3 regions of the Bacteroides sp. AM16-24 genome follow, and region 2 is predicted to be linked to each of the others. Evidence: riboswitches for the same ligand, from Rfam matches in the RefSeq annotation. Region 2 holds a riboswitch; each other region holds the start of a gene.
What was found. A riboswitch is a leader RNA that binds a small molecule or an ion and turns the genes downstream of it on or off. The one in region 2 is predicted to bind cobalamin.
Positions count from the first base shown of each region.

Region 1: another riboswitch for cobalamin. It lies ahead of DW182_RS01210 (GNAT family N-acetyltransferase); the one in region 2 lies ahead of DW182_RS12610 (cysteine-rich CWC family protein).
Region 3: another riboswitch for cobalamin. It lies ahead of DW182_RS16660 (TonB-dependent siderophore receptor); the one in region 2 lies ahead of DW182_RS12610 (cysteine-rich CWC family protein).

Region 1 covers NZ_QRKI01000001.1:309,492-317,475, reverse strand. The annotation lists gene DW182_RS01240 (ABC-F family ATP-binding cassette domain-containing protein) at 1-285, opposite strand, end outside; gene DW182_RS01235 (DUF3805 domain-containing protein) at 331-1,137, opposite strand; gene DW182_RS01230 (hypothetical protein) at 1,462-2,664, opposite strand; gene DW182_RS01225 (response regulator transcription factor) at 2,934-3,623, shown strand; gene DW182_RS01220 (cell wall metabolism sensor histidine kinase WalK) at 3,598-5,382, shown strand; cobalamin riboswitch at 5,412-5,616, shown strand; gene DW182_RS01210 (GNAT family N-acetyltransferase) at 5,845-6,147, shown strand; gene DW182_RS01205 ((4Fe-4S)-binding protein) at 6,157-6,387, shown strand; gene DW182_RS01200 (tryptophanase) at 6,457-7,830, opposite strand; gene DW182_RS01195 (M23 family metallopeptidase) at 7,952-7,984, opposite strand, start outside.
Region 2 covers NZ_QRKI01000010.1:16,242-24,225, forward strand. The annotation lists gene DW182_RS12595 (ATP-binding protein) at 1-391, opposite strand, end outside; gene nrdG (anaerobic ribonucleoside-triphosphate reductase activating protein) at 494-958, opposite strand; gene nrdD (anaerobic ribonucleoside-triphosphate reductase) at 942-3,035, opposite strand; cobalamin riboswitch at 3,169-3,388, opposite strand; cobalamin riboswitch at 3,481-3,685, shown strand; gene DW182_RS12610 (cysteine-rich CWC family protein) at 3,751-3,978, shown strand; gene accC (acetyl-CoA carboxylase biotin carboxylase subunit) at 3,975-5,486, shown strand; gene DW182_RS12620 (biotin/lipoyl-containing protein) at 5,505-6,020, shown strand; gene DW182_RS12625 (acyl-CoA carboxylase subunit beta) at 6,023-7,555, shown strand; gene DW182_RS12630 (putative transporter) at 7,656-7,984, shown strand, end outside.
Region 3 covers NZ_QRKI01000015.1:109,934-117,917, reverse strand. The annotation lists gene DW182_RS16680 (efflux RND transporter periplasmic adaptor subunit) at 1-24, shown strand, start outside; gene DW182_RS16675 (efflux RND transporter permease subunit) at 115-3,219, shown strand; gene DW182_RS16670 (TolC family protein) at 3,250-4,455, shown strand; gene DW182_RS16665 (serpin family protein) at 4,552-5,793, opposite strand; cobalamin riboswitch at 5,895-6,098, shown strand; gene DW182_RS16660 (TonB-dependent siderophore receptor) at 6,149-7,984, shown strand, end outside.

The DNA of each region.
Region 1 (7,984 bases), on a different contig from region 2:
GGTACTGTTGCCATGATGAAAACAGGCTTCCAATACAGTCAGGTTTTCCGGATATTGCGGGTCTTGTTCCAAATACCCTACCCGGAGGTCACGGCGGAAAGATATATTCCCACTGTCATATCCCTCTTTCCCGGCAATGATATTCAGTAAGGTAGTTTTACCGCTACCATTCTTGGCAATCAATCCGATACGTTGTCCTTCTGCTACACCGAGAGCAACATTCTCAAGCAATACCAAATCACCAAACGATTTGGTCAAATTCTCTATCTGAAGATAACTAATCACAATTTAAGATTTATGATTTATAATTTATAGTTGGTGGGCGGATAATCAGAGCAAGGCTTTATAGGTTTCTGCCAAGTTGCAAGGCTCCCCTGCCTTCACTTTGCTCCACACTAATTTCATGGGGTCAATCCATTCTCCGGTAATAAGATTCTGTAGCACAGGAGCTTCACGATTACCATCTATCAGGGTCATCCACTCCAGGCCATCTACTTCATTGGCAAGAATCACACAGATGACAATACCGAAAGAGAGCCACGCTTCTTTCTTCTTCGGCCCGATAGTTCCACTATCGATGACCTGCTGCATACTGTCCAAATCTTCTTCCATTCCCTGGAAGTCTTTTTTCAGTTGCTCCTTCACAGTGGTTGTCACCCACTCAAAAGCTTCATTAATCTGGTAAATTTCGGACAGGCGAACAGGAATAATCTCTGCCGGATATTTCACTCCCTCTTTGCGTTTTTCCAATGAAGCAATAACCGCCTCGGCTTCTGCTGCAGACGAACCCTTACTGACAGTAAAAGAACATTCGAAAGCAACATCGTCCATACCGGTAATCCAAAGATGGGAAGTATAATAAGCTCCGTCTTCCTCAAACATCTCTTTACTGTAAGCACATTCCATATTTCCTATCCTTACGGAAACAGCCGAAGGATTGTCTTTCAGTTCCTGCCGGATTACTTCCCTGGCATACGTCGCACTGCCTTTGTATGCAGAGATACGGAAATTTCCGGTCCATTCATTAGGATTATAGAAGAGAAAAGAGCCTTCTCCATCTTCAAATTCATTCCAATCTACGGGATACATCATGGAAAACCATGCCCCCGGAGAGATAAACTTCTTGCTTTGTGCCATTGTTATTCAGAGGTTAAAAACGAGGCCACCTGACCTCGTCCGGCAAAAGTAACACTACCGCCGTTGATATGCAAACAAACAGAAACAAAAAACAGCCGATTCTCACGAACCGACTGTCCCAATCATCATCTATGAATGAAGACCATTATAGTCTTCAATATCTTATTAAATCTCTATCAAACTTCAATGAAAATCATATTCTTGTTTTCGAGCGCAAAGATAATCAATGAAATACATCAGTTCCCAATATTTTAAGATATTTAAAATAACATTCTATAAACAAAGGAATTTTATAGACGAACAGGCCACATGCTTTTTACTATTCTACTTCCCTATCGGCTGTATCTTCCTTCTCACATCCTTAGAAATCTCCAGAAACATGTAATTCAATTTCCCGGAATGTATTCCTTCTTCATTTTGCTTATACTTATTATTAGCGTATTGTTTAGACTTATCGAATGTTAGCCGTGACATTTGATTCTGTGATTTACCTACCATCGTTGAATCCAGCTTCTCATCCGGAAAGAAATCATCCAGATCCACATCTCCAATCATAGTGGTTTCAAGGAAGTTCTTATTTTTGCGACCGGCATCCGTATAATACCCCACAAACATGTGTCCCGGAGTACGAACCAATATCGGCTCTATATTAATGGCACGAAGCAGGGAAGCAAACAGCACGCTACCATCCACACAGTTAATCTGCGAAGACTCCAGTGCATCATCGAACGTGCGAACCCGCTGGGAAAAGACCACATTACTGGACAGACTGGTATTGGAAACAGAACTGTAACGGAAGTTGCGCTTTTGAAGCACGTTCCATAAAGCATAGACTTGCTTGTCCACCACTTCAGCATTGCCACCTTGATAGCCCAAGAAACGATTGACAATACGTGTATTTAATGCTTCACGCAACAATTTGTCAATCATCGGATTCTCCTCATTTACGTATGCCGCAAAGAAAATTCCTGTATCATGAAACTTAGTCCCGTTCGTGACATACCCCAACAGACATTCATTGATGCTGCGAACAGAAAAAGTACGAACCCGCTGCCCCAAATCCTTATCATTCATTTCTACCTTAACAGCCACACTGACCGGTTCCGCCTGATTATTATTCTTCAGTGCTTCGTAATTCCAGATAATATCGGGATAGATCGTATATTCCGTCCGTGGTTTAGCCAACACAAACTCAGATACGGAACGGGAAAAGAACGGAGTCTCAGCAACTTCAATACGCACCCTGCTGTATGCCTTTCCTGAACGAATCCGAATAGAAATGCAGGATTTAGAGTTCCCCACATATAAAGAATCAGCCGGAACAATGACTTGAGCATCCGTCGTCGCTACAGAAAGAATACTGGAAGGAAAGATGTTGCCTCCCAACTCATCCGTTATCTCAAAACCGGAACGGAACGGAGCGGTATTCAGCCAAAAGGAACCTGCCACAACCACCACCAATAAAGCTATCAGAGCAGGCAAACGCCATTTATATCGCCGAAAATCTATACTAGTCAACTCTTTCATACCAATGTTATTTATATTAAGACAAAGGTAAGTATAAAAACTGAAAAACTGGAATGCAAAAGTAATAGTTTACAGTTCTTCACCTTACCAAAACTGTGTCAAAGCCTTACCGAATAACCTTCAGCACACACTAAAATGTAACCGAATTGTAACACGTGTTTCACTTTCCCGTAACAAAAACACCGCACCTTTGTCGCTGAAAAGAAATAAAGTATAACTTTGTGGTAGGAGAATTTGTTTTGAATACCTCATATTAATTAGAAAAAGCAATGAACGATTATCGTATTTTAGTTGTAGACGATGAAGAGGACCTTTGCGAGATCCTGAAATTCAACCTTGAAAATGAAGGGTATGAAGTGGACACGGCCCACTCTGCCGAAGAGGCATTGAAAATGGATATCGGTAGCTACAGCTTGTTGCTACTGGACGTGATGATGGGAGAAATATCCGGTTTCAAAATGGCCAGCCTGCTAAAGAAAGATAAGAAAACCGCTCAGGTACCTATTATATTCATCACTGCCAAGGATACGGAAAATGATACGGTAACCGGCTTCAATCTGGGAGCTGATGATTACATCTCCAAACCTTTCTCTCTGCGTGAAGTCATCGCACGCGTCAAAGCTGTATTGCGCCGCACCCAACAAGGAGAACAAGAACGGGCACCGGAGCAAATCAGCTACAAAACATTAGTCATTGATATTGTGAAAAAGAAAGTTAGTATCGATGGGGAGGAAGCCCCTCTCACCAAAAAAGAATTTGAGATATTACTTTTACTCCTCCAGAGCAAAGGACGCGTATTCTCCCGCGAAGATATACTGGCACGGATATGGAGCGACGAGGTCTATGTACTGGACCGCACCATCGATGTGAACATCACCCGTTTGCGTAAGAAAATAGGTATTTATGGAAAATGCATCGTAACTCGCTTAGGATATGGATACTGCTTCGAAGCTGAATAATACCACACATTTCCTGTCGTTCAGCCGAAGGTTATTTCTTTCGGTCATTTCACTGTTTCTGGTATTTGCCGGATGCTTCCTGGCGTATCAATACCAACGTGAGAAAGAATACAAGGTAGATCTGCTGGATATACAGCTACAGGACTATAATGAACGGTTGCACCAGGAGCTTGCCCGCATTCCGGACAGCTTATGGAACACCACACTGGAACGATACCTGCAAAAATACATCAAACAGGATTTACGTATTACGGTAGTTAATGTACAGGGTGACGTATTATATGACAGCTACGAAAATCAGAAATTAGGCAATCATATCAACCGCCCGGAAGTGCAAAAAGCACTGGCAGAAGGAAAAGGGTATGATGTACGCCGTACTTCCGAAACAACGGGAGTGCCCTACTTCTATTCCGCCACACTCTATGAGGGCTACATCATACGTTCCGCCCTCCCCTACGACCTGAACCTTGTAAGACACCTTGCAGCAGACCAGCACTATATCTGGTTTACCGTCATCGTATCATTGCTATTAATATTCATCTTCTACAAGTTCACCTCTAAACTGGGGACAGCCATCAATCAGCTACGTGAGTTTGCCAAACGTGCTGACAAGAATGAGCCTGTGGAAACAGATATGCAATCCGCCTTCCCGCACAACGAACTGGGAGAGATTTCACAGCATATCATCCAGATATACAAGCGACTGCGTGAAACCAAAGAGGCGCTATACATTGAGCGGGAGAAGTTGATCACCCACTTACAAACCTCACATGAAGGATTGGGCGTATTCAATAAGGACAAGAAAGAAATCCTGGTCAACAACCTGTTCACACAATACAGCAATCTGATTTCAGACTCCAACCTGCAAACAACAGAGGAAATATTCTCCATCAGTGAGTTCCAGAAAATCACGGATTTCATCAACAAAGCTCCCAAGCGTCCGGGCAAGGAAGAAAAGCGTATGTCTATCAGCATCAATAAGAATGGACGTATGTTTATTGTGGAATGTATTATATTCCAGGATTTAAGCTTCGAGATATCCATCAATGACATCACTCAGGAAGAAGAGCAGATCCGCCTGAAACGCCAGTTGACGCAGAACATCGCACATGAACTGAAAACCCCGGTCAGCAGTATACAGGGCTATTTGGAAACCATCGTCAACAATGAAAACATCTCCCGGGAGAAGATGCAGACATTCATAGAGCGATGTTATGCCCAAAGCAACCGGTTAAGCCGACTGCTACGCGACATCTCCGTATTAACGCGTATGGACGAAGCCGCCAACATGATCGACATGGAGAAAGTAGACATCAGCCTGTTGGTAGGCAATATCGTAAACGAGGTATCCCTGGAACTGGAAGAAAAGCATATCACCGTAGTCAACTCCCTAAAACCGAAGATACAACTACGGGGAAATTACTCCCTGCTATACTCCATTTTCCGCAACCTGATGGACAATGCCATTGCTTATGCAGGCACGGATATACGCATCAACATCAGCTGTTTCCGCGAGGACGAGAACTTCTACTACTTTAGTTTTGCCGATACCGGCGTGGGCGTCTCTCCCGAACATCTGAACCGCTTATTCGAACGCTTCTACCGGGTAGATAAAGGACGCTCACGCAAACTGGGCGGTACAGGATTGGGATTGGCTATCGTAAAGAACTCGGTAATCATCCATGGAGGTACCATTTCGGCCAAGAACAACCAGGGGGGCGGATTAGAATTCGTATTCACCCTGGCAAAGGAAAAGTAAGAAACGGTTTGCACTAATCACTTTTTTCCTTATCTTTGCGATGCATTGGTTTACTGTCTTTGTTCAGAGACGGTAATTAAAAGGGAATCAGGTGCAAGTCCTGAACAGTCCCGCTGCTGTAAGTTTCATGATAGGTTGCAGGCAAACTACCAATAGCCACTGGAAGTCCGCTTCCGGGAAGGCGCCTGGCAACAGAAACAAGTCAGAAGACCTGCCATGCACTGTTTTTATCACTGCTTTCGAGGAAAAAGCGTTGAGTCTAAATGAAACGGGCAAATCGTCCCCTCATTTCATTCATCCACTCGGCTTCAAAGAAAGTAAGGAACAATAAACTCTGCCAAGTTTATTTGAATGGTGTCCGGTCGAAGGGATTTCGCCCGGACATTTTATTCTGTAACTTTCCCAAAACAAATTTCATCATCCGCGTGTTATACATACAGTAAACAATCAATACGAAGAGTTATGGAAGCAGATTATAAACTGATCGACAATGAAGAACGTCACCAATATGAGTTCCATGTCGATCAATATACTCCAAAGATTGAGTATATAAAATCAACGAATGGGGAGATTTACCTGACACACACCGAAGTACCCACTCAACTGGGTGGTAAAGGCATCGGCAGCCAGTTAGTAGAAAAAGCATTAAAAGATATAGAAAAACAAGGACTTAGATTAGTACCTCTCTGCCCGTTTGTAGCGGGATACATTCACAAACATCCCGAATGGAAAAGATTTGTAATGAAAGGTATTCACATTCAATAATAAATAGTTATGAATATAAAGAAAGAATATACGAACGGGGAAGTGACCATCATCTGGCAACCCGGCCTGTGCCAACATGCAGGCATTTGTACCAAGACCCTTCCGAATGTATATCATCCGAAAGAAAAACCGTGGATAACGGCTGAAAATGCAACGACGGAAGAATTGATCGCTCAAATCAAGAAATGCCCGTCAGGAGCATTAAGTTACAGAATGAATAACGAGAAAGAAGATAAATAAAAGAAATGAGGTTACCCCTTCAATATATGAATCCGGGTAACCTCATTTGTATTATGAAAAAGAAAGTAGTTATGTACGTTCCAATTGAACAGTGAAATGACGCATCAGGGGAGCCTCCCAAGTAATACGGACTCCATTAGTAATACTTTCACGACGGTCGAAAACATTCTTCAACGCTACTGCTATCACATTCATGTGATTATCCGTATATACGCGACGGGGAATAGCAAGACGCAATAAATCCAGCCCGGTAAAACGGTTCTCACGAGTAACCGGATCACGGTCTGCCAGGATATAACCGATTTCACATCCTCTGATACCGGCTTCAAGATACAATTCAACCGTTAGAGTCTGTGCCGGGAATTCATTCTTCGGCACATGCGTCAGTACCTTCGTTGCATCCACAAAAATGGCATGTCCACCTGCTGGACGCTGATAAGGAATACCGTATTCATCCAACTTCTTTGCCAGATATTCTACCTGACGGATGCGGGTTTCCAGATTATCAAATTCCGTATTCTCATCCAGTCCTGTGGCAAGTGCATTCATGTCACGACCATTCATACCACCGTAAGTAAGATACCCTTCATATTGCACGCAAAAGCCTTTGGCACCTTCGTACCAATCTTTTTTTCGTGTAGCAATGAAGCCTCCCATATTGACGATACCATCCTTCTTGGCACTCATAGTCATACCATCTGCCAGTTCGAACATCTCTTTCGTAATTTCCTTGATTGTTTTACCGCTATAGCCATCTTCACGCATTTTGATGAAGTAAGCATTTTCCGCAAAACGTGCGGAGTCAAATAATACAGGTTTATGATACTTATCCGCAAGAGCACGGACTTCACGAAGGTTCTGCATGGATACGGGCTGTCCGCCGGCCGTGTTGTTCGTAATGGTAACGATGATAAACGGTATACGGTCAGCATGCTCCTGCAATGCTTTTTCCAATTTCACAGGATCGACATTGCCTTTAAAAGGTATTTCCAACTGAGTATTTTTCGCTTCATCGATGGTGCAATCCAAAGCAATGGCCTTCCGGCCCTCGATATGCCCCTTGGTGGTATCAAAGTGAGAGTTACCCGGAACAATATCTCCCTCATGTACCAGGTAAGAGAAAAGCACATTCTCGGCTGCACGTCCCTGATGAGTGGGAATGACATATTCAAAACCAGTCAGACGGGTGATCACTTCTTTCAGGTTGAAGAAGGAGGAAGCACCTGCATAACTTTCGTCGCCCAACATCATCGCTGCCCATTGGCGATCGCTCATTGCTCCCGTACCGGAGTCGGTTATCAAATCGATATATACTTGCTCGGATTTCAGCTGGAACACATTGTAATGGGCTTCTTTCAGCCACTGCTCACGTTCCTGGCGGGTACTCTTCCGAATGGGTTCCACCATTTTAATTTTCCAAGACTCTGCAAAAGGTAATTCCATAGTGCTTGCTTATTATTTTGACATTTAGTTAACAAAAAGACCCGTAGAAAATCTTCCACGGGTCGAATATAAGCATTTATACAGGATTAAACAAAAGTTTTACTATCTTTTTGTCAACAGTTCATTCCTTTGACAGAAATTTCTTCTTCTCCTT
Region 2 (7,984 bases):
CAATGTTCTCATTCATCTCTCCAGTACGGTTATCTATGCATTGCAGATATCCTATCATATTTCTATAACCTTCTTCATCCGGTTGTTTGAAACTTATTTTAGAATATACCCATATATCTCCATCTTTTGCCTGGATGGGGAACATTTGCTCATAGGTTTCTATGTTTGTGAGCGAAAAGTATTCATTTCTGAGCCGTTCCCGATGGTCTTCCCGTATTCTTCCGTGGAAATCTTCGAAACTGATCCGGTTGCTTTCAAGTCCGAGTAAGTCAATGATAAAGTCTGAACAAATATATTGGCGATTTTTCAGGTCCGATTCCCACCAACCCATTTTAGCCATTTGCGCAATCTGGCGATATTTCTCACAGTCAATATTTGGCTTCTCTTTCATATATCTTTTTGCTCCTGTTTTCTATTCCTCATTAAGATCTCAGTGGGCAAATATAGAGATAACTTTTATATTTTGAGGAATTTGTTGTCAAAAGAATGTTTTTCACTGTCGGAATCGGTAGGTAATATCATCCATTTTTTCCTGTGTAATCTTATAAAGCCGCTGGTTGGTATGTTCGGACTTCAGGTTGCCGCGATTTTCCAGATAGGGCCCGAGTTTGATATATTGAAAATTCTGTATGGGGAATTCTGCAGGTAATTTCGGTTTTCCGGAATACCAGCCTACTTTCACCGGAGCGATCTGTTGCCTTTGCAGGAAATCTGCGAAATATGCTACATCATAAGGATCCGCATCTCCGCCCATAAAGCAAACACACGTAACAGCCTTTCCATACTTTTGTAAAAGTATGGAAAGGTTTTCTTCTGTCAATAGCTCTCCGACATTTTGTTGGAGATAAGGACTGTGGCAACCTTTGCACCTGTTCGGGCAATTGGACAGGTTGATTGCCAATGTCACCTCATCCGGTATCTCTTGGAAAACAATGTCGTAATCAGTGTACTTCAGCATAATACCTTCGGGCAGCCTCCTTTTGCCGAGCTTGAGAGAAATTGCTGATTCGCTTCATATAGCCGATGACGCGGGTCAGATAGTCCACGTTTTGGCTATGACATTCCGGACACTCTTTCAAGTATCTTTTGTCAATGTGGTTGCATTCGTTGCAAACCGTGTTAGGTATATTGAAAGTAAAGTAATTGCAGCCCTCAGTGGCGGCTACCCGAAGTAATTGTCTGTATTGCTCTTTGCTTAGATGTTCTTCCAAATTCATATGGAGTGCCGAACCACCCGTCAGATGCTCTATATACCTGTGTCCATGCATACGGAACTTATCAATGACGTTCAGCGACTCATCCTCTACAATGTAGAAATAGCTGTTATAGCACTCGCGGAATGTCTGGAAACCGGCTTCTTTGTCCCATTTGGCATGTTTCACACCTACATTTTCAGCCGGTATCATTTCGCAGTTAAAGAGTATATCTTTCGTTCGATATTTCTTATTGTATTTTTCAACTATTCCCAGAATCTCCTGCACAAAAGCTTCATATTTAGGATTATCGTTGATTTCAATTCCCATGAATTGAGCGGCTTCCACCAGCCCGTTTACACCGATTGTCAGATATTGGCGTCCCATATTGATGTATCCGGCATCGAATAAAGGCAACATTCCTTTGCTTTGCAGATGCTTTAGGTTTTCGTTATAGGCCAGTTGTACTTTGTGTACCAGATCTACTACCTCTTCAAGGAAGAAATGATAAAGCAATCCGGATTTCACTGCATGCTGGATGCAACGGTTCAGGTTGATAGTCAACACGCTTTTTGATCCGGTAGATACGCCGCCTGCTCCCAGGGTGTAACTAAATCCGTTATCCTGTATTTCATTACGCAAGCGGCAACAGCTACTTAACGAGTCGGCATTATCACTCATATATGTAAAGAAAGAGTGCCCTTCCGCATACATTTCGGCCGTGAAGTCACCGTATTCCTTATCCAATACATCTCCGTCTTTGGTCAGCAAAGCCATTGTTTCTACGGGGAAGGTAAGAATGGCTTTGGTACGTTCCTTATTGAACCACTTCATGAAGCGCTTTTGCAACCAGCTCAATGATTCCCAATGGGGAGCGTTTCCGTCCGGGAAGACAAAATGCTCGAAAAGGCTGTTGAAATAATATTGATCATAGTAAGCCACATTCCAGAATACTGCCTGAAAATTCCGTGCCCCCGTAGGTTGATTGATGGAATATACGATCTGTTCAAAACAATCGGTGATTATTTTATCTATGGTTCTTTGTTTGGAGGAAAGGTCGGCAAGTTGTTCCGGATGTTTATAGTAATCTTCTCCGTATTCTTTTTCTATGAAATAATTCATATACATCAGAAATTCCGGTGTGGCGCAGGCGCCGCTGAGCATACTCGATACGATAAATACCATATTGATGAATCCTCCGCAGAAAGACTTCAGATTGGTGGGTGCCGTGGAGTTACCGCCTACGGATGCGGTTCCGCTGATCAGCCACGGATACATGGTGATGCTTGCGCAATAATTGGCAAGATTGGTTTCATCATTCTTGTATATGAAGTGTTGGTTCAGCAATTCGATGTAGCGGTCTGAAAGTTCCTTGCCGTACATGTCCTTCAGGCGGTCAGTCAGCAAACGGCGGTTCAGACGGATGAAGTTCGATTTGGGGAGTTCGCCTATCAGTGTGGCTATATTTTTATTTTCCACATTGGCGTTAGCGTCATACTTGCTACCGGTGGCAGGGTTGGAGGCATCGCAGTAATCCATTAGAAAACGGAGCTTGTCACGTACTTCCCGGTCTTCCAGATGTTTCTGTCTGTATAGCATGAACGCTTTTGCTACACTGTAATAGTGTTCAGCCATCAGTGCCACTTCTACTTGGTTCTGTATATCTTCTACACTGGTTCCATCACTGATGTTCACGCGGCTGAGTATGTTGGTGATCACATCTTGTGTGGCAAAACTGCCGACAGATAAAAATGCTTTACTAATTGCGTTCTTGATCTTATCAAGTGAAAACGCTTCTTTTTTCCCATCTCTTTTGACGATGAAAGTCTCCGAATTGATCATACCTGTAATTTAAGATTTAACAAATAAATATTCCTTGTTTAGTTAGCTATACTAAATCAAACGGCAAAATAAGGAGAGTAAGTAATAAAATGAATCTTGGAGGATACACTCTATTGCTTTTCACCCGAAAGCCTGAATGATTACAGATATCGGCAGGTCTTCTGACTTGTTTCCGTTGTGGCGCCTTCCCGGTCTTTGCAGGACCAGTGGCTAAAGAATGCCACAATCTTTTCTCCACATGGTAGGGAGATGAAACTTACAGCTACGGGGATAGTCCCTGATTTTCACAGGATTCCCTTTTAATTCCGTTTCACGCTTGCGGTGATTTGGAAACCGTTATCGCTGACAAAGTTAGAAATAAAATCTATAATCCAACGGATGATAGAAAAAAATATTCCCTGCTTATATTTTTTGTTTTAAAAAGCATCTCCAATGATAATTTCCACTATCTTTGCCCCGAATTGGTTTCGGATGAACATTTCTTTCATTTGGATTAAAAGGGAATCGGGTGTAAATCCCGGACAGTCCCGCTGCTGTGAAGCTCCATAACTTTCTTGATAAATACTTTAGCCACTGGCTGTGAATTGGAGGCCGGGAAGGAATCAGAGAGGGAGTCAGTCAGAAGACCTGCCATTCGTTAAAGTCTGTTGCTACTCGTGGGATTAGGGGAACAGTACGAACGTATAATTGTTTTAATTTAATTAATGCGAAAGGGATGCCTATGAAAAAGGTATGTCCGCGTTGTGGTGCAACCTTTGAGTGTATGCACGATCGGATTTTGTCATGCCATTGCGCTACGGTACGACTGAATGAGCAGCAACGTGCTTATTTGCAAAAGAATTATCCGGGCTGTTTATGTCATGACTGTCTGACGGCAGTCAAAGAGGGTATTGTTATGGATGTATGTGATGCACCCCTTTGCGATAAACAAGAAGAACAATGATTAAAAAAGTATTGATTGCCAATAGAGGCGAGATTGCTGTACGTGTAATGCGTTCCTGCAAAGAGATGGGAATACGTACAGTAGCTGTCTATTCGGAAGCGGATCGTGCAGCAAAACACGTCATGTATGCCGATGAAGCCTGTTTGATAGGTCCGGCAGCTTCCAGAGACAGTTATTTGAATATAGAGAATATAATTCGTGCTGCCCGGCAGCATGAAGCGGATGCCATCCATCCCGGATATGGTTTCTTATCTGAAAATGCCGACTTTGCCCGTCGTTGCAAAGAAGAAGGCATTATTTTTATCGGGCCTTCTGCCGAAACAATGGAAGCGATGGGTGATAAAATCTCAGCCCGTAAACACATGATTGCAGCCGGAGTACCGGTAGTTCCCGGTACGGAACAACCCTTGCAGAGTGCCGGGGAGGCTGTGATGATATGTAATAAGATCGGCTATCCCGTGATGCTGAAAGCCTCTATGGGTGGTGGTGGAAAAGGTATGCGACTGATACATAGTGAGGATGAAGTGGTTGAGGCTTACAATACCGCCCGCTCGGAGTCTATGTCTGCTTTTGGTGACGATACGGTATATCTGGAGAAATTTGTGGAGGAACCCCATCATATTGAATTTCAGGTATTGGGTGATAATCATGGCAATGTGATTCATTTATTCGATCGCGAATGTTCTGTTCAGCGTAGAAATCAAAAAATTGTGGAGGAAAGTCCATCTCCCTTCCTCACTCCGGAATTACGCAGAGAGATGGGAGAGAAGGCTGTGGCTGCCGCCAAAGCAGTGAACTATTCGGGTGCAGGTACTATCGAATTTCTGGTGGATAAGCACCGTCATTTCTATTTCCTGGAAATGAACACCCGTTTGCAAGTGGAACATCCCATTACCGAAGAAGTGGTGGGTGTGGACTTAGTGAAAGAACAGATCATGATTGCAGCCGGTTATCCGTTGCATCTTAAACAGGAAGATTTGTTTCAGCGGGGACATGCTATCGAATGTCGTATCTGTGCGGAAGATACAGAGAATAATTTCATGCCGTCTCCGGGAATCATTAAGTTATTGGCTGAACCGAACGGTATCGGTGTCCGAATCGATAGCTATGTTTACGAAGGGTATGAGATTCCTATCTATTATGATCCCATGATCGGAAAACTGATCGTATGGGCCACCAATCGGCAGTATGCCATTGAGCGTATGCGCCGTGTGCTGTATGAGTATAAAATTACCGGATTGAAGACCAATCTTACTTATCTGAAGCGTATCATGCACAACCCCGATTTCGTAAAGGGAGAATACAACACGCTGTTTATCGAGAAAAACACGCGTATGTTGCAGCGTCCTAACAGTAATAATGAAGAAATTGAGAATATTGCCATGATTGCCGCTTATATAGATTACCTGATGAACCTGGAAGAGAATTCTTCCACGCAATCGTCTGATGGTCGTCCTATCAGTCGCTGGCGTGAGTTCGGTTTGCAAAAAGGAGTTTTACGTATTTAAAGAGGGAGGAAGTAGTTAATGGAAATACATATTGGAAACCGCGTTGCCGACGTGACGTTGGTCAGTAAAGAAGATAATAAAGTCCGGTTGAATGTTGATGGAAGAATCTACGATGTGGATATTGCCATGGCAGAAAACGGCAGCTGCTCCATCTTACACGACGGAAATTCTTACAATACGGAAGTCATCCGCGGTGAAGGAGGAAAAAGCTATGATGTGAATTTGTTCTATCGCTCTTATCATGTGGATATAGCAGATACCCAGGTGAAATACTTGCGTATGCGAAAAGGAGGAGAAGAGAGACAGGACGATAAGATTATTGCTCCGATGCCGGGTAAAGTTATGAAGATTCCTGTACAGAAAGGTGACCGTTTGTCGGCGGGAAATATTGTAGTGGTGCTTGAAGCTATGAAAATGCAAAGCAACTATAAGGTCAATTCGGACTGTGTAGTGAGAGAAATCTTGGTGGCGGAAGGTGATTCAGTGAGCAGTAACCAGATTTTAATGACATTGGATATTATAAATGAAGAATAAGTATGGAAAGGACAGAAATATATAATCAGTTTGAAGAACTTAATAAGCGTGCCTCGCAGGGTGGAGGCATTGATAAGATAGAAAAACAACATGCTGCCGGGCGGATGACCGCACGCGAACGCATAGAAGCCTTGCTGGATAAAGGGACATTCAATGAGTTGGACAAGTTTGTAAATCACCGTTGCACCAATTTCGGAATGGAGAAAAAACAGATTCCGGGTGATGGCATGGTGACCGGTTATGGCAAGATTGACGGTCGTCCGGTATTTGTGTACGCCTATGACTTTACGGTGCATGGCGGTTCTTTGAGTGAGACTAATGCGGCGAAAATAGTGAAAGTACAGCAACTGGCACTCAAAAATGGCGCTCCGGTTATTGCTCTGAATGATTCGGGAGGTGCCCGTATTCAGGAAGGTGTCGGCAGTTTGTCAGGATATGCTTCTATTTTCTATCAGAATACGATTGCTTCCGGGGTGATTCCTCAAATCTCAGCTATTCTGGGCCCATGTGCCGGCGGTGCCTGTTATTCACCTGCATTGACGGATTTTATTTTTATGGTGAAAGAGAAAAGCCATATGTTCATCACAGGGCCGGATGTAGTGAAAACGGTTACGCATGAAGAAGTGGACAAGGAAGAGTTGGGTGGAGCCTATGCACATAGCAGTAAGAGTGGCGTTACTCACTTCATGTGTAACACTGAAGAAGAAACCATGCTGGCCATACGCGAATTGCTCAGCTTCCTGCCTTCCAATAATATGGAGGATGCTCCGCTTATTCCTTGTACGGATGATGCCAGACGTCAGGCAGAAGAGCTTCAAACTGTGATTCCGGAAGACCCGAACATTCCTTATGACATTAAGGATATAATAGAGCCGGTTATGGATAACCAATATTTCTTTGAAGTGATGCCCCATTTTGCAAAGAATATTGTGGTTGGCTTCGCCCGTCTGAATGGTCGTTCGGTAGGAGTTGTAGCCAACCAGCCGGCTTATCTGGCTGGTGTGCTGGATATAGACGCTTCCGATAAGGCTGCACGTTTCATCCGTTTTTGCGACTGCTTCAACATTCCGTTGATTACCTTCGAAGATGTACCGGGCTTCCTGCCTGGCGTGACGCAGGAGCATAATGGCATCATTCGTCACGGGGCAAAAATCGTCTATGCTTATGCAGAAGCTACTGTCCCTAAAATTACCCTGATAACCCGTAAGGCTTATGGCGGTGCGTACATTGTGATGTCCAGCAAACAGACAGGGGCAGACATCAATCTGGCCTATCCGCAGGCTGAAATAGCTGTGATGGGAGCCGAAGGTGCTGTGAATATATTATATAGAAATGTTACACCGGAAGAAAAATCCGGTCTGATCCAGGAATATGAATTTAAGTTTTCTAATCCGTATCGGGCTGCCGAGCGTGGTTTTATTGATGAGATTATCATGCCTCGTGATACCCGGTATAAGCTGATTCAGGCGTTAGAAATGACGCATAACAAGAGTCAGAGCAACCCACCTAAAAAGCACGGCAATATGCCACTATGATTTAGTTATGTTTCAATGTGTGCGTCTCCCCGTAGAAGTGATTTCTCCGGGGAGACTTTAAACGGATTATATGAAGATAAAATTATATATGCTTTAAGTTATGGAACTATTGAAGAACCTTTTTGAAGGATACCCTGATCTTTGGGGTGGAGGAGTGGCTCATTCCGTACTGATCCTTTCACTTGTGATAGCATTTGGCATCATGCTGGCTAAAATCAAAGTGGCGGGAGTTTCATTAGGTATCACATGGATACTTTTTGTGGGTATTGTATTCGGGCATTTTGATATGACTCTGAATGAACACTTGCTTCATTTTATGAAAGAGTTCGGTCTGATCTTGTTTGTTTACTCCATAGGGTTGCAAGTGGGACCCGGTTTCTTTTCTGCTTTCAAAAAAGGCGGACTTACCTTGAATCTGTTGGCTATGCT
Region 3 (7,984 bases), on a different contig from region 2:
CCGGCACACAGTCACGAACACTAAAAAAACAGTGGTAAGTGATGAAGTTATAGAGTGATAAAGCAACTTCACCCTATCACATTATCACATTAACACTCTAACACTTTAATCAACATGTTAAACAAGATTATACATTTCTCACTTCATAACCGCATCCTGGTGCTTGTGGCCTCGGTGTTGTTACTGATAGGCGGAACTTACACCGCCATGCACACGGAAGTGGACGTATTTCCAGATCTCAATGCGCCTACGGTTGTCATCATGACTGAGGCAAACGGTATGGCGGCAGAAGAAGTGGAACAACTCGTCACATTTCCTGTTGAAACAGCAGTGAACGGTGCAACAGGTGTGCGCCGCGTGCGTTCTTCATCTACCAATGGATTCTCAGTAGTATGGGTAGAATTCGATTGGGATACGGATATTTATCTGGCCCGACAGATTGTAAGCGAGAAGCTGGCTGTTGTAAGCGAAAGCTTACCTACCGGGGTAGGTAAACCGACACTGGGTCCACAATCATCCATTCTGGGCGAGATGCTGATTATCGGTCTGACTGCCGACTCTACCTCTATGCTTGACCTGCGTACAATAGCTGACTGGACCATCCGTCCGCGCTTACTCTCTACAGGCGGTGTGGCACAGGTAGCGGTACTGGGTGGTGATATAAAGGAATATCAGATACAATTAGATCCGGAACGGATGCGGCATTACGGTGTTACGCTGAATGAAATCATGACCGTAACCCGTGAAATGAATCTGAATGCAAACGGTGGCGTGCTATATGAATATGGCAATGAATACATTGTACGTGGAGTACTTTCTACCGATCGGGTAGATCAACTGGCACGTGCCGTGGTACGTGGTGGAACCACTTCAGGCAGTGCTCCTATTCTGTTGGAAGATATTGCAGACGTACACATTGGAGCAAAATTACCCAAACTGGGTACAGCATCTGAACGGGGTAAAGCTGCCGTATTGTTGACTGTAACCAAGCAGCCGGCCACCAGCACGCTGGAATTAACGGATAAACTGGAAGCATCCCTGAAAGATTTACAGAAAAATCTGCCACCGGATGTAAAAGTCAGCACAGACATTTTCCGCCAAAGCCGCTTTATCGAAAGCTCTATCGGAAACGTACAGAAATCCTTGTTCGAAGGAGGTATCTTCGTGGTGATTGTACTATTCCTGTTCCTTGCAAATGTACGCACAACAGTGATCTCATTGGTTACACTACCACTTTCATTGATTACTTCACTGGTGACGCTGCATTATATGGGATTCACAATCAACACAATGAGTCTCGGTGGTCTTGCCATCGCTATCGGTTCGTTAGTGGATGACGCCATTGTGGACGTGGAAAACGTATATAAGCGACTCCACGAAAACAAGTTGAAACCTGTGGAAGAACGACTTTCCATATTGGACGTGGTATTCAACGCATCGAAAGAAGTACGTATGCCTATCCTGAACTCTACGCTGATTATCGTAGTTAGTTTCGTGCCGTTATTCTTCCTCACAGGTATGGAAGGCCGCATGCTGGTTCCGCTGGGTATTGCGTTCATTGTAGCATTGGCTGCTTCTACGGTAGTGGCACTGACGGTTACACCGGTACTTTGCTCTTATCTTTTGGGAAAAGACAAGAAGAAGGAAGAGAAAGAAAGCAGCGACTCGTATGTAGCACGTAAAATGAAACAATGGTATGGCGCTGCACTGGCTTTCGTACTGGGACATAAGAAGATCGTATTGGGCAGTACTATTGGTTTGTTCGTAGTAGCCTTAGTATGTTTCTTCACATTGGGCCGTTCATTCCTGCCACCTTTCAACGAAGGTTCGTTTACGATCAACATATCTTCTTTGCCGGGTATCTCGTTGGAAGAAAGTGACAAGATGGGGCATCGTGCAGAGGAATTGCTACTCAGTATTCCTGAAATACAAACCGTTGCCCGCAAGACCGGACGTGCCGAACTGGACGAACATGCACTTGGAGTGAATGTTTCCGAAATAGAGGCTCCGTTCGAATTGAAAGATCGTTCACGTAGCGAAATGGTTGCTGAAGTACGCGAGAAATTGGGCACCATCGTAGGAGCGAACATAGAAATCGGGCAACCTATCAGTCATCGTATCGATGCTATGCTTAGCGGTACGAAAGCAAACATTGCTATTAAACTGTTCGGTGATGACCTGAACCGTATGTTTACTTTGGGTAATGAAATCAAAAGTGCCATCCAAGATATTCCTGGTATTGCCGACTTGAATGTGGAGCAACAGATAGAACGTCCTCAGCTTATCATTTCGCCCAAGCGGGAAATGTTGGCTAAGTTTGGTATCTCATTACCGGAATTCTCTGAGTTCGTGAATGTCTGCCTTGCAGGCGAAACCGTATCACAGGTTTACGAGAAAGGCAAAAGTTTTGACCTTACCGTACGTGTACGTGATGATCTTCGCGACGAAATGGAAAAGATACGCAACTTGATGATAGATACCAGCGACGGAAAGAAAATACCGTTGAACTACATCGCCGAAGTGCGTTCTGCAATGGGGCCGAATACTATCAGCCGCGAGAACGTAAAACGTAAAATTGTGATCTCTGCCAATGTTGCCGACCGTGACTTGCGCAGTGTGGTGAATGATATTCAGGCTCGCGTGGACAAGGACATCAAATTGCCGGAAGGATATCACCTTGAATACGGCGGTCAGTTTGAGAGCGAACAGGCAGCAAGCCGCACCTTATTACTCACATCGCTGATGAGTATTGCAGTGATCTTCTTACTACTTTATCATGAATTCCGCAGTGTGAAGGAAAGTGCGATTATTCTTATCAACCTGCCGCTTGCATTGATTGGCGGTGTATTTGCTTTGTTGATGACAACGGGAGAAGTGAGTATTCCGGCTATTATCGGTTTTATTTCACTGTTCGGTATTGCTACCCGAAACGGTATGTTGTTGATCAGCCACTACAACCACTTGCAACGGGAAGAAGGACTGAATGTGTATGACAGTGTAATCCGCGGTTCAATGGACCGTTTGAATCCAATTCTGATGACCGCGTTGTCTTCTGCTCTTGCACTTATTCCGTTGGCACTGGGAGGTGATTTGCCGGGTAATGAAATCCAAAGTCCGATGGCAAAAGTTATACTTGGCGGTCTTTTAACTTCCACGTTCCTGAACGGTTTCATCATTCCGATTGTTTATCTGATGATGCACCGGAAACCGGCGAATTAACATCCATATAACTATTAACAATATCAAATAATGAAACGAATTCTTATATTTAGTTTTATCACTTTTTTCCTATATGCGGGGATGCGTGCCCAATCGATTGGCATAGACGAAGTGCTGCACCGCATTGAAGCGAACAATAAGGAGTTGCAGGCTAATGCGCAACTTATCACTTCACAGAAATTGGAAAACAAGTCGGAAAACAATTTGCCTGATCCCACTCTCTCGTATGCCCATTTGTGGGGTTCGGAAGATAAGAGCGAGACGATAGGTGAACTTGTTGTTTCCCAAAGCTTTGATTTCCCTACTTTATATGCTACACGCGGAAAAGTAAATCGACTCAAAACCGGTGCGCTTGATGCACAGTCTGCTGCTTTCCGTCAACAATTGTTGTTGCAAGCCAAGGAGCTTTGTTTCGATATCATCATGTTACAGCATCAGCAAGTGATTCTGGATGAACGCATGAAACAGGCTGAGGAACTCTCCACATACTACAAGAAACGTCTGGAAACAGGTGATGCCAATGTATTGGAAACAAACAAAATCAATCTGGAATTACTGAATGTACGTACAGAGTTCCGCGCCAATCAGACTGCGCTTGATAATGCCTGGAAATCTCTCCTTGCACTCAACGGAGACCAGTCTTTGCAAGACAATGAACTGAGCAGTTTCCGTTCCATCAATGATTATCCGTTGCCGCTTCTTCCTAACAACTATGAACAGTTACGTTCGGAAGTGTTGGCAGCTGATCAGACTTTGCTGTCATTGAGCAGTGAAAGTGCTGCTGCCCGCAAACAGATTTCTGCAAGTAAGCAAGGCTGGTTGCCAAAATTGGAACTGGGATATCGCCGTAATACTGAGTCCGGTACTCCGTTCAATGGAGTTGTAGTGGGCTTTTCTTTCCCACTGTTTGAAAACCGCAATAAGGTGAAGATAGCCAAAGCACAATCTCTGAATCTCGACTATCAGAAAGAGAACGCTACTTTTCAAGCTGAGGCGACCTTAGCAAAACTGTATAGTGAGGCGCAATCATTGCAAACCTCCATACAGGAATATAGGGAAGCATTCAGTTCACAACAAGATCTTGCATTACTGAAACAAGCCCTTACCGGTGGACAGATCAGCGTGATAGAGTATTTTGTAGAAGTTTCTGTGATTTATCAAAGTAAACAGAATCTGCTTCAATTGGAAAATCAGTATCAGAAGGTAATGGCACAGATATATAAGAGTAAACTATAAGAATATATTCTTATTATATTTATAAAGAAAGCGAAGAACCAACTCCGGCAATTGAAGGAGTTGATTCTTCGCTTTCTTTATAAATAGCATAACAAATCACAGTTTCGTAATTTTCCCCATAAATAGAATTGCTCCCGTACTCTTTTCCTTAATCACGAAAGCAAAAGGACGGTCTACATAGAAAGAAATAGGAGTAGATGGTCCAACGGAAGTTTCAAACATTCCACCAACTGTAACAGCTGCTGCTTCAGTACCTTCCTCATCTACATTTACATAAGTAAATTGCTGCAAAAGACCAATATACAACTCGGCAGCCGACATTTTTGAGAAATCAGCCTTATAACCATCAAAGGCATCCTTCATCCCCATAGCAACCATATCTTCTATGAGCATCTTGTTATACTCCACTTTAAAACGGGGAAGTTTAACCTGCAATTGCCTGCTCGACAAAGCTGCATTCCATTCCTTCCAGTTTTCATAAGTCAATTCGGACAAACTCTCATCCAAAGTCTTATCCACGGCAGGCAATAAGAGCACCATACTGAAAGCTTCGTTGCCATACGGCAATTCTGCGATAGAGAATGCTGAGTTCTGGACATAATTAAACGTTTCTGTCTGATTCATCATATTCACTTTCTGCTCAGCACCATCAGAATTAGTAAAATTTTCCTGGCGAGTATCCGATTTTTGGAATTGACTCTTCCAAATGCCTTTGAAGTAGAGTGCGTTAATCAAATACATACGCGCATCTTCCGGTATTCTCTGTATAACCTCTTTTATACAATTATTCGTCTGCTCAGCGCACCACCGGTTAATCACATCCTTCGCTGTGGGAGATGTGAAATCAAGTTCCTGTACCTGGGCATCATACATCTTCTTATTCACATCCACAAAAGAATCGTAAACTTTAAAACCTTGTTTTACCCAAATAGAATTGGCGATTCCTAATTGAGTGGTATTATCTAAATCCAATAAAGCTGAAGTTAATTTTTGATTATAATTATTCAGATCATCAAGAGAGAAAGAATCGGCAGGAAATCCCAATACGTCCTGCATTTCAGTAAGCGTATTGCCCGAAGCTCCGTTAGTAATCATTGATAAGCAAAATGATGCACTCAATGGAGACACAAAGACATTCGGCTTTTCCTTTTCGGTACTGCACACCTGATCGAAGAAACGGAAAGCAAAGTCTGTACCTTTGTCCATTAAAGCTTGTTCCGCACGGGTGAGATTGATGTCTTGACGTGGTTTAGGTTCCGGTTGAGGAGGAGTCTCATCATTTTGACAAGCTGCAAGGATACTGAGTAGGCTTAGCGCAGCAATAGTTTTCTTTAGCATAAGCATTATAGTATTAGTTTTCTATTAAGTTACTCTGTTAGAATAAATGCATAAATTTATAAAATACTGCACCACATTACAAATTAAACATAAATCTTTCTTATCTTTGCTCCCGGTTTTGTTGGAGTATGCCTTTCGGTATACTCCATGAAAAGGGAATTGGGTGTGACTCCCAAACAGTCCCGCTGCTGTGATCTCCTATTGCAGGATTTGCCAATCACCTGTGCCACTGCCAATATTCGTATGGTGGGAAGGCGGTAAATCCGGAGTAAGTCAGAAGACCTGCAAAACCGATCATTTCTTATGCCTTCGAGGAAAGGGCATGAGGTGTATCTATTTTTATAGCTTTCTATATATGATAAAAGATAATCTATGTCGGTACATCTGGCTACGGTTTTATTTGTTTTGCTTTGTATGTTGGCTTTGCGCCAGCCTGCAAGCACAACAGGTGGGAGACTCCATTACAGGAAAAGTACATGCAATTCCGGAAGTGGGGATAAAAGGTCGGCGTGTACCACCGGCTCTCTCAGCAACCGCCCCGCTCCAACAGATGAAGAAAACTGATATGGAACGTTTGGGAGTATCGGATGTGGCCGATGCAGTTCGCCATTTCTCGGGAGTCAGCGTTAAGGATTATGGTGGAGTTGGTGGATTAAAGACTGTTTCTGTACGCAGTTTGGGAGCGCAACATACAGCAGTCAGCTATGACGGAGTGACTGTCAGTGATTGTCAGTCAGGGCAGGTAGATATCTCCCGTTTTTCGTTAGACAATGTTTCTGAACTGGCACTCAGCATTGGGCAGAGTGATAATATTTACCAGACAGCAAAGATGTTTGCCTCTGCCGGTGCTTTAAGTATCGAAACCGCACGTCCGGACTTTAGTGACAGACCTTTCCGGTTGCTTGCAAATATGAAAACCGGTTCTTACGGGCTTGCTAATCCTTCTTTATTTTATGCTCAAAAATTAAGTAACCGTTTCAGTCTTTCTGCCCATGCTGATTATTTACGAGCAGACGGCAATTATCCTTTCAAAATGTGGAATGGGAATAAACTGATTGACTCCAAACGAAACAATAGTGATATAGAGACTTATCGGGCAGAATTAAATTTGTTTGTAACTCTGAATGAGAAACAGGATTTGAAAGCCAAAGTTTATCTCTTTGATTCGGAAAGAGGGTTACCCGGCGGAGTAATTTATGACAATCCGTATGCTGCCGAAAGACTATATGACCGTAATTACTTCGGCCAATTGAAGTATGAGAATCGGTTCTCTGAGAAATGGAAACTACAAGCAAGTGGAAAATTTAACTTCAGCTGGAACCGGGACTATAATAATGAATCTTCCGGTATTACAGACAATCGTTTCCGCCAGACTGAGACTTACTTATCCGCTACCCTATGGAACGAACCGGTGAAAGGGTTATCTTTCTCATTAGCACAGGATTTCGCCTATAACTATTTGTCAACGACTTTACAGAACAATCAATATCCGGAACGTTTCACCTATTTAACAGCAATAGCCACACACTATAAAAGCAACCGATTTTCTGCTACCGCTTCCCTGCTGAATACTTATATTACAGAGAATGTACGGACAGGAAAAGCTGCTGCAGACCGTAAACGCCTTTCCCCCGCTGTCAGTCTGTCGTGGAAACCATTTGATTTTGGTCTACGTTTCAGAGCTTCATACAAAGATATCTTCCGTACACCGACATTCAATGATTTGTATTATCTGGTAATTGGCAACCATAATTTAAAGCCTGAAGTTACCCGGCAATTCAATGTAGGTACAACGTGGAGTTCTACTTCATTGGAATTTATCGACTATCTAAGCCTTTCAGTAGATGCTTATTATAATCGGGTGAAAGATAAAATTGTGGCAGTACCCACTATGTTTATCTGGAAGATGATGAATTTAGGTAAAGTCGAAACCATTGGTACGGATATTAACCTGGCAATTGAAAAAGAATTAGCAGAACATTATAAGTTATATCTCACAGGAACTTACAACTTCATGCAAGCGGAAGATATTACTGACCGTAATTCTAAAATATGGCGGAATCAGATTATATATACTCCGAAGCATTCAGGTTCAGGAAGTCTGACTTTTGAGAATCCGTATGTCAACCTGACTTATAACATATTGTACGCTTCGGAACGCTATTCAATTGCCCAGAACATTCCGGAAAAT